DNA from 2 places in the Bacillus sp. OTU2372 genome. Region 2 is predicted to be linked to the other one. Evidence: a T-box and tRNA genes for the amino acid it is inferred to sense, from the RefSeq annotation. Region 2 holds a T-box; the other holds one or more tRNA genes.
The links. The T-box of region 2 lies ahead of ileS (isoleucine--tRNA ligase). A T-box ahead of a tRNA ligase gene usually reads a tRNA of that ligase, here a tRNA-Ile.
Positions count from the first base shown of each region.

Region 1: it encodes a tRNA-Ile, which carries the amino acid that the T-box ahead of ileS (isoleucine--tRNA ligase) is inferred to sense. The anticodon was not compared.

Region 1 is NZ_JASATK010000033.1:265-5,444, forward strand. It holds tRNA gene AAHB15_RS27170 (tRNA-Val) at 1-11, shown strand, start outside; tRNA gene AAHB15_RS27175 (tRNA-Thr) at 171-246, shown strand; tRNA gene AAHB15_RS27180 (tRNA-Leu) at 346-430, shown strand; tRNA gene AAHB15_RS27185 (tRNA-Gly) at 468-539, shown strand; tRNA gene AAHB15_RS27190 (tRNA-Leu) at 547-632, shown strand; tRNA gene AAHB15_RS27195 (tRNA-Pro) at 672-748, shown strand; tRNA gene AAHB15_RS27200 (tRNA-Ala) at 768-843, shown strand; tRNA gene AAHB15_RS27205 (tRNA-Met) at 867-943, shown strand; tRNA gene AAHB15_RS27210 (tRNA-Ser) at 971-1,063, shown strand; tRNA gene AAHB15_RS27215 (tRNA-Tyr) at 1,078-1,162, shown strand; tRNA gene AAHB15_RS27220 (tRNA-Trp) at 1,167-1,240, shown strand; tRNA gene AAHB15_RS27225 (tRNA-Leu) at 1,265-1,349, shown strand; tRNA gene AAHB15_RS27230 (tRNA-Gly) at 1,370-1,443, shown strand; tRNA gene AAHB15_RS27235 (tRNA-Ile) at 1,459-1,532, shown strand; gene mutM (bifunctional DNA-formamidopyrimidine glycosylase/DNA-(apurinic or apyrimidinic site) lyase) at 1,664-2,473, shown strand; gene AAHB15_RS27245 (helix-turn-helix transcriptional regulator) at 2,692-3,339, shown strand; gene AAHB15_RS27250 (pyruvate, water dikinase regulatory protein) at 3,356-4,171, shown strand; gene ppdK (pyruvate, phosphate dikinase) at 4,174-5,180, shown strand, end outside.
Region 2 is NZ_JASATK010000001.1:540,045-545,224, reverse strand. It holds gene AAHB15_RS02680 (RluA family pseudouridine synthase) at 1-239, opposite strand, end outside; gene lspA (signal peptidase II) at 211-702, opposite strand; gene AAHB15_RS02670 (hypothetical protein) at 802-1,098, opposite strand; gene ileS (isoleucine--tRNA ligase) at 1,284-4,055, opposite strand; T-box leader at 4,129-4,367, opposite strand; gene AAHB15_RS02660 (DivIVA domain-containing protein) at 4,418-4,933, opposite strand; gene AAHB15_RS02655 (YlmH family RNA-binding protein) at 5,018-5,180, opposite strand, start outside.

The DNA of each region.
Region 1 (5,180 bases), on a different contig from region 2:
ATCCTCCACCATATACCTTGCCGGTGTAGCTCAATTGGTAGAGCACGACCGAATAAGCTTCCTGAATGAACTTCAGCATACTGACCGAGCTGCTACTTGAATAATCTTTCTGAGGTCAGGATGACGTTAACAAGACAGCGTATATGAATTTAATATTTTCCAAACTTTACGCCGGGGTAGCTCAATTGGTAGAGCAACTGACTTGTAATCAGTAGGTTGGGGGTTCAAGTCCTCTCGCCGGCACCATGCTTCTTACTTCTTCGAGTTACATCTGAGGATGCATACGCGAAATCCCGAAGGGAATTTAAGCATATTAAACTAGTTATTTTTTACTAAACTGAAAATGCGGGTGTGGCGGAATTGGCAGACGCACCAGACTTAGGATCTGGCGCCGCAAGGCGTGGGGGTTCGACTCCCTTCACCCGCACCAAGTTTTTTTACGAAGTAAAATAACTTATCATATATATGCGGAAGTAGTTCAGTGGTAGAACACCACCTTGCCAAGGTGGGGGTCGCGGGTTCGAATCCCGTCTTCCGCTCTCTTTTGCCGGGGTGGCGGAACTGGCAGACGCACAGGACTTAAAATCCTGCGGTAGGTGACTACCGTACCGGTTCGATTCCGGTCCTCGGCATCAAAGTTTTTTTGCGAAAGCAAAATAACTTTCATATTTCGGGAAGTAGCTCAGCTTGGTAGAGCACTTGGTTTGGGACCAAGGGGTCGCAGGTTCGAATCCTGTCTTCCCGACCATGAAGTTCTTATAGAAAATGGGGTCTTAGCTCAGCTGGGAGAGCGCCTGCTTTGCACGCAGGAGGTCAGGGGTTCGATCCCCCTAGACTCCACCAATTACTTCTTAAAATAATATAATGGCGGTGTAGCTCAGCTGGCTAGAGCGTACGGTTCATACCCGTAAGGTCGGGGGTTCGATCCCCTCCGCCGCTACCATTAGTATAAATATGGTTTACTAAAAATGGAGGAATACCCAAGTCCGGCTGAAGGGATCGGTCTTGAAAACCGACAGGCGGGTTAAACCGCGCGGGGGTTCGAATCCCTCTTCCTCCGCCATTTTTATATTCATTGGAGGGGTAGCGAAGTGGCTAAACGCGGCGGACTGTAAATCCGCTCCCTCAGGGTTCGGCGGTTCGAAACCGTCCCCCTCCACCACTTTAGGGGCATAGTTTAAAGGTAGAACTAAGGTCTCCAAAACCTTCAGTGTGGGTTCGATTCCTACTGCCCCTGCCATAATTTTTTTGATTATTAACACATGCCGATGTGGCGGAATTGGCAGACGCGCACGACTCAAAATCGTGTTCCGTGAGGAGTGTCGGTTCGACCCCGACCATCGGTACCAACTAGAATATTTATTCTGATGCGGGTGTAGTTTACTGGTAAAACCTCAGCCTTCCAAGCTGATGTAGTGGGTTCGATTCCCATCACCCGCTCCATAAGTTTTAAATTATGGGCCTATAGCTCAGCTGGTTAGAGCGCACGCCTGATAAGCGTGAGGTCGATGGTTCGAGTCCATTTAGGCCCATTAAAAAATGAATGAATCATACCGAACAGGATCCTGTTCGGTATTTTTTGTGTCTATAAACATTTATACTTCATTTTCTTTTTTGTTACGGGGAACGATACTAGGAAAATGGATTGTGGGAGGAGACCGATATGCCTGAGCTTCCGGAAATGGAGAACTATAAAAACCTGTTAAAAGACAAAATTGCGAATCAAGTTGTAACAGATGTTCAAATAAACCGTGATAAATCCATTAATATCAATCCTGACCTCTTCAAAAAAACGGTTCAGCACCAGCAAATCGTCGATATCAAACGTCGAGGAAAGCATCTCCTATTCCAGCTGAAAAATGAGCAAACACTTTTATTACACTTAATGCTGGGTGGATGGATGTTTTTCGGGACTGAATCGGAAAAACCAAACAGAACAATACAGGTCCGACTATCATTTGGACAAAATCATCTTTATTTTATAGGTCTACGGTTAGGATATTTGCATTTATATAATCAAACTCAAACAGAGGAAAAGCTGTCGGACTTAGGGCCAGAGCCATTGAATCCTGAATTTACCGTAAATGAATTTTTAAAAAGAATAGCTTCAAAACATGGCCGTTTAAAAACTACTTTACTCGATCAATCATTTATTGCTGGTATCGGGAATTGCTACTCTGCAGAGATATGCTTTCAGGCTGGGATCAAACCGACCAAGGATATTGACGACATTAATGATAGTGACCGAAGCAGACTTTATGATTCAATGAAAAATGTTCTTCAAGATGGGATTAAGCACGGTGGGTATATGGATAATCCAATCTTTAAGGGAGACACGTTAACCGGTGGGTTTAATAATCGTTGCCAGGTTTATAACCGCGAAGGTCAACCATGCTATCGGTGTGGCGCAACTATTGTTATCGAGGTGATTTCCTCTAGAAAAACTTATTATTGTCCTAATTGCCAGAGCTAAAAAACTCCTTACCGTATTAGGAATACACAAAAAAGGGCACAAACGATTTAACTTATAATCGCTTGTGCCTTTTTTATTTTGGCGTCAAAGGTGTAATTGTGTTTTTTTTAACAAATACCTATTTCCCTTTACACTTAAATGTTATATACTAAATAAAAATAAGTATAACACATTTAAAGTAATTACATATATTATATTATGTTAATAGGATAAAGGGGGTGGTGAAGATAAAACTTTCAAAGCGTCAGGACGAAATCTTGGAGATTGTAAAACAAAATGGACCAATCACAGGAAAAGAGATTGCAGACAAGTTGTCATTATCAAGAGCAGCATTAAGACCGGACTTAGCCATCTTGACCATGTCAGGCAATATCGATGCAAGGCCGCGTGTCGGTTATTTTTATAATGACAAATTTAAGGTTAAGCGCCAAGCGGAGAAAGTCCTGCATCATAGTGTCAATAATTATAAAGCGCACCCTATTGTAGTTGGTAAATCAACCTCCGTATACGATGCCATTGTCCAACTATTTTTAGAGGATGTCGGCACACTTTACGCGGTTGATTCTGATGGGCATCTAGCTGGGGTCATTTCTAGAAAGGATTTGCTCAGAGCATCATTAGGTAATCAAAATCTTTCGGAGTTACCAGTCAGCGTCATTATGACGAGAATGCCAAATATTATTACCATTTATCCGGAAGAAACCTTACTCGAGGCAGCAAAAAAAATGATCCAAAATCATATTGATTCGCTTCCTGTTGTACGAGAAGCCGACGAACAAAAGAATACATATTTGCTAGTGGGGCGAATTACGAAAACAACGATCACAAAGGCATATTTAGAAATGATGGATGAAAAATCAGACTAAGGGAGTGGCAGTAATTTTGGCAGAAAAAGAAGTGGTCTATGTGGTTTCCGACTCAGTTGGGGAAACGGCTGGGTTTGTTGTAAAAGCAGTTGCAACCCAATTTAATGGGGGCCAAGTTGATATTCGTCGTAATTCCTACGTGGAAGATTTTGAAGATATAGAGGATGTCATTCTATTAGCGATTAAGGCTAATTCAATAATTGCTTATACGATTGTTATACCAACCTTAAAAGATTATTTAGACCGCCGGGCAGCTGAAGAAGGCATCATGGCAGTTGATCTACTAAGTCCATTGATGAACGCTTTCGAAACCAAATTTAATAAGGAACCTCATCACCGGCCAGGACTAATGAGAAAACTTGATGAGGAATACTTTCGAAAAATAGAAGCGATTGAATTTGCCGTTAAGTATGATGATGGCCGTGACCCAAGAGGCATAACAAAGGCAGATATCGTTCTGATAGGTGTGTCGCGCACCTCCAAAACGCCGCTATCGATGTATTTGGCGCACAAGCGGTATAAGGTGGCCAATGTTCCGCTCGTCCCGGAAGTTCAGCCTCCGGAGGAGTTATTTCAAATACCAAGGAAGAATTGCATCGGGCTTATTATTTCACCTGATAAGTTAAATGAAATCCGCAAAGAACGTTTGAGAGCGTTGGGGTTAGCTTCACGTGCTAACTATGCCAGCTTTGAGAGAATACTAAAGGAACTAGACCATGCAGAAAAAATCATGAAGCGGGTAGGATGCCCTGTTATTGATGTCTCAAATAAAGCAGTAGAAGAAACAGCAGGCTTAATACTAGATATATTAAAAAAAGAGAGGAGCTTTTAGAGATGGAGAAATTTGTTTACTTATTTCATGAGGGAAAAGGAAATATGAGAGATTTACTTGGGGGTAAAGGGGCAAATCTTGCAGAAATGACTAGAATTGGCCTGCCAGTGCCATTTGGTTTTACCATAACGACTCAGGCTTGTAATGCTTACTATGAATCTAGCAAAACCATTCCACTAGAAGTGGAGCAACAAACACTGGAAGCACTTAGCCGCTTAGAGGAAAAAATGGGAAAAAAACTGGGTGACTCAGGAAACCCTTTATTAGTTTCAGTCCGATCTGGCTCTGTTTTTTCCATGCCAGGTATGATGGACACTATCTTAAACCTCGGAATGAACGACGAAACGGTAGCCGGTTTAGCAACATTAACCAATAATCCTCGTTTTGCTTATGATTCGTACCGCCGTTTCATTCAGATGTTTAGTAATGTAGTCTTAGAAATCGATACATTTTATTTCGAGCAATACCTAGAAGAAACACGTGAAGAGAAAGGGTATAGTACAGATCCAGAAATGTCTGCAGAAGATTGGCAGGAAGTAATTATTGGCTATAAGGCCATTGTCAAAAAGCATACAAGAAAAAATTTCCCACAGGACCCAAAACAACAGCTTTTTCTTGCGATTAACGCTGTCTTTAATTCATGGAACAATCAGCGCGCCATCGTCTATCGCCGCCTGAATAAAATCCCAGACCACCTTGGAACAGCCGTTAATATTCAAAGTATGGTGTTTGGCAATATGGGCAATGATTCTGGAACTGGTGTTGCTTTTACACGAAATCCTTCAACAGGCGAGCATGTACTGTACGGAGAATACTTAATAAACGCCCAAGGAGAAGATGTTGTTGCTGGTATTCGGACACCACAGCCCATCGCAACATTAAAGGAAGAAATGCCGGTAGTATTTAAGCAATTTACGGATACATGTAAAATTCTTGAACAGCATTATCAGGAAATGCAAGACATCGAATTCACGGTAGAACGCGGCAAGCTTTTCATCCTGCAAACCCG
Region 2 (5,180 bases):
AAATCCATCTCTTCTGGAATGACATCTAGTTCTTCAGGTTCAGGGATACTTATTTCAATTAAATCATTCAAGCTGCATTTATAATTAGTTTTAACGGGTTGCCCGTTCACCACGACATTCCCATCTTTAATCCATTGCTGAACCTGTGTACGTGACCATTCTTCTTCTAACCCTGAGATAACCTTATCAATTCGGTCCCCTTTTTGATCTTCAAGAATGGTGTGTTCCATTTTCTCCATATAATTTCTCCTTTGATCTCCGCTCTTCTAGAAGCATTTGAATCATTAACAAAATGACACCGATTACTAGTGCCGAATCGGCAATATTAAACACTGGAAAATTATAGCTAAAAATATACGTATGAATAAAATCAACTACTTCTTTTCTCAAGACACGATCAATAAAATTTCCAATCGCACCTCCAAGCATCAATGCTAAAGAAACTCCCAATAGCATTTTACCTCGTGCAGCTTTGTGCAGATAAAACATAATTCCTACAATAACCACAATGGTAATAACATAAAAAAGCCACATTTGGCCTTGGAGGATTCCCCATGCAGCGCCACGATTGCGGTGAGAAGTAATATACAAAACATGATCAATAATTGTTATACTCTCCCCTAAAAACATGTTGTTTACGATTAACCATTTTGTAAATTGATCTAATAAAATTACAAAAATTGCGATTAAGTAATAAAACACTGAAAAATACCTCCACAATATGCTGACTAGACCCTAGCGTTCGCTATTCTAATCTCCTTTGCATTTTAGCATACTTAATCGCAAAACGACAATGTAACATTATAAAAAAGCAGATGAAAGGGGCTTTTTGTAATAGTATTCTAAATCCTCAGTGTCCTTAAGTGACTTGATCGTCGGAATCATTTTTAGTAAGTCTTCCGGGATAAATTCACCCGAAGTCTCGCATTGGCCAAATTTTCCTTCCTCGAATTTTTGAATAGCAGAATTTATATCTGCAAGTTCTGCCTTCAAAATAGAAGTGAGCCAAGATTGCTTTTGTTTCTTCTGAAGAGAATTCTCAATTTCTTCCTTCGTTTGACGGAGTTCTAAAAACAGCTTTTCCTGCATGGCATTCATAGTTGTTACCTCCGTAATTTGTCATTTGTAATATTATCTCCGTACATTCATTCCTGACACGGTAAAACAATTGACAACCACAACAACTATTAGTGAAAAAGGTAAATTTTAATAACGGCGATTTTTTTGAGTACCGTATAACTATACATAGAAAAGCCCCCTGCCTGTTGGCAAGGGGCTAAACATTATGCTAAATGTGAATAGTTTTCTTTTACCACTTGGGCACAGCGTGGGCAAAGGGTGCTGTGCTCTGGATCTTGACCAACCTCAGGTGTAACAATCCAGCAGCGGTCACATGTTTCACCGTCTGCTTTTGCAACAACAATCGCAGCAGTCTCCAATTTCACGGCATCTTCAGGTGCCTGATCATAAGATCCAGCAACTTCAAAACCGGAAACAATAAACAACTGTTTTAAGTCCTCACTGATGGAGTCTAACAGTGCTTTGGATTTCTCATTAACATATAACGTCACTTTAGCCGTTAAAGATTTACCGATTACCTTTTGATTACGGGCTTCTTCAAGGGCTTTTAAAACATCATCACGGAGTGTCATAAAGGCGGACCATTTTTCTTCTAGAGCTTCTGCTCCGTCTAATTCTTGATACTCCGGAAGATCCGTTAATTGTACACTTTCCTCTTTAACAGCCGGGATAAACTTCCAAACTTCATCAGCTGTATGAGAAAGAATTGGCGAAACCAATTTAGTTAAGGCTAACAATGATTCATAAAGTACGGTTTGAATGGCACGGCGCTCATGGTTATCAGCTGCCTCAATATAAAGAACATCTTTTGCAAAATCAAGATAGAATGCACTTAGATCAAGCGTACAGAAATTATTGACAGCATGATAAATGCCGGCGAACTCGTAGTTCTCATAAGCATTACGCACATATTTAATTAATTTATTCAGCTTTACCAGCATAAATTGATCCACTTCACGTAAGTTTGCATAATCAACCTTGTTTACAGCCGGATCAAAGTCCGCTAAGTTCCCTAACAAGAAACGGAAAGTATTTCGGATTTTCCTGTAAACCTCTGCTACTTGTTTTAGGATGGCATCAGATACACGAACATCAGCCTGGTAGTCAACAGAAGCAACCCAAAGCCGTAAAATATCGGCACCTAATTGATTCATAACCTTAGCAGGTACGACAACATTTCCGATTGATTTACTCATTTTTCTGCCTTCACCATCAAGCGCAAAGCCGTGACTTAATACACCTTTGTATGGTGCCTTGCCAGTTACAGCAACAGCTGTAGATAACGATGAATTAAACCAGCCGCGATATTGGTCTGAACCTTCAAGGTAAAGGTCTGCTGGTCTAACTAAATCCTCTCTCTCAAGCAATACTGCCTGATGAGATGAACCTGAATCAAACCATACATCCATGATATCCGTTTCTTTCGTAAACGTACCATTTGGACTGCCAGGATGTGTAAAGCCTTCTGGTAGTAAATCATTTACTTCTCGTTCAAACCAAACATTTGAACCATGTTCACGGAAAAGGTTTGAAACATGATTAATGGTTTCATCTGTAATAATTTCTTCTCCATTTTCAGCGTAGAATACAGGGATTGGAACACCCCAGACACGTTGACGGGAGATACACCAGTCGCCACGGTCGCGAACCATATTAAATAATCTTGTTTCTCCCCAGGCAGGTACCCATTTTGTTTCCTTTACTGCATCTAATAGTTCTTCACGAAAATCTTTAATCGATGCAAACCATTGGGCAGTTGCACGGTAAATAACGGGCTTCTTAGTTCTCCAGTCATGTGGATAAGAGTGAGTGATAAACGATAACTTTAACAACGCGCCAGCATCTTCTAACGCTTGGACGATTGGTTTATTGGCAGTATCATAAAATAAACCTTCAAAACCTGTTGCCTCAGCCGTCATTACACCCTTATCATCGACGGGACATAACACGTCTAAGCCGTATTTTTGGCCGACATAGAAGTCATCTTCACCATGTCCAGGCGCAGTATGAACGCATCCTGTACCTGCATCGGTAGTGACATGTTCTCCTAACATGACTAATGAATCACGATTATATAATGGATGTGATGCAATAATATATTCTAATTCAGAGCCTTTAACTTTTTGAACCACTTCTGTTTCTTCCCAGCCCGCTTCTTCTGTCACAGCTTCTAGTAACGCTTCAGCCACGAGGTACTTATTACCGTTAGCGGAAACAACTACATAGATTAAGTCAGGATGTACAGAAATACCGAGGTTAGCGGGAATTGTCCATGGGGTTGTTGTCCAGATCACAATTTGTGTATCGGTATCTAGGACACCCTTCCCATCTTTCACTTTAAAGCCGACATAAATGGATGGAGATTTTTTATCTTGATATTCGATTTCTGCCTCAGCTAATGCGGATTCACTGGATGGAGACCAATAAACCGGCTTAAGACCTTTATAGATGTATCCTTTTTTCGCCATCTCGCCAAACACTTTAATTTGCTGTGCTTCATATTCAGGTTTTAGGGTAATGTATGGATTTTCCCAATCTCCCCTAACTCCGAGACGCTTAAATTGAGTACGCTGATTATCAATTTGTTCAAGTGCATACTTAGCACAAAGTTCTCGGAATTCTGCAACTGTCATTTCTTTCCGTTTTACACCCTTGTTGGTTAATGCCTGTTCAATCGGTAAACCATGTGTATCCCAGCCAGGGACATATGGTGCTTGAAAGCCGCTCATTGATTTATAACGAACAATCATGTCTTTTAATATCTTATTAAGGGCATGCCCCATATGGATATCTCCGTTAGCATAAGGAGGTCCATCATGCAGGACAAACATTGGCCGTCCCTTTGTCCGTTCTTGCACTTTTTGATAAATATTCATTTCTTCCCATTTCGCCTGAATTTCAGGTTCTCTTTGTGGAAGGTTGCCACGCATCGGAAATTCAGTTTTTGGCATTAAAAGCGTGTCTTTATATTCCATTTTTTATTTCCTCCTGTAATCATACATATAATCAGAATAGCCAATAGACAATAAAAAAAACCTTCTCATCCCAAATAGGGACGAGAAGGTTTTTTCCCGCGGTACCACCCTGATAAATAATACCTGGTATTGGTATTATCCTCTTTACCATTCGTAACGTGAATAACACGCCTAAGTCTACTATCCCGCTTGGGGTTTCAACCTGGAACTCGAGGGTGATCTTCCAATTTTTCAACTTTATCGGGCTTTCACCGTCCCCGACTCGCTAGAAAAGCTTCAGAAAAATTGTACTGTCCCTTTCATCGTCAATTTTCATTCTATTTACTCTGTTTAAAAATTATATGCTAATAAAATGTATCTCGTCAAGCTAATGAATCTTCTTCTTCATGAATCTTTAATTCGGTAGCATCTACCTCATACTCTAATAAATGATCCCAATCATCTGTATTCAGCATATCGAGTTGTGCTTCAATCAACATCTTAAACCGCGTGCGGAATACTTTTGATTGTTTCTTTAAATCTTCAATTTCAAGGGCTATTTTTCGCGCTTTTGAAAGGGATTCATTCACAATCCGATCAGCATTTTTTTCTGCTTCTTTTATGATAAGTTTAGCTTCCTTTTGAGCATTGCGCTTTACTTCTTCGCCTGCTTCCTGGGCGATAACAATTGATTTGTTAAGTGTTTCTTCAATATTAACAAAATGGCCAAGACGATCATTCATCTCGTTAAGGCGCTCTTCTAATTCTCTTTTTTCTCTAAGTACTAGTTCATAATCCTTGATTACTTGATCAAGAAATTCATTTACTTCATCTTCATCATATCCACGAAAACCCTTATTAAATTCTTTATTATGAATATCTAACGGCGTTAACGGCATTAATGCCACCTCCATGCAATCTGTGCTTCTGTATGTATAAGCAAATATTCGACAGTTTTTTCTTAATTCCTGCTTAATTTGCAATTATTTTTGTTTTCCAACTGTAATTCTCCATTTTTCTTTTTTTGTTTTTCCATCCAATCCGATAATCTTTGCTCGTCCGTGTCCTCTTACAGAGAGCATATCTCCCTCTTCACATGAAAAGGAAGGATTTTCGATTAATGCCCAGTTCACCTTTACGAGCCCA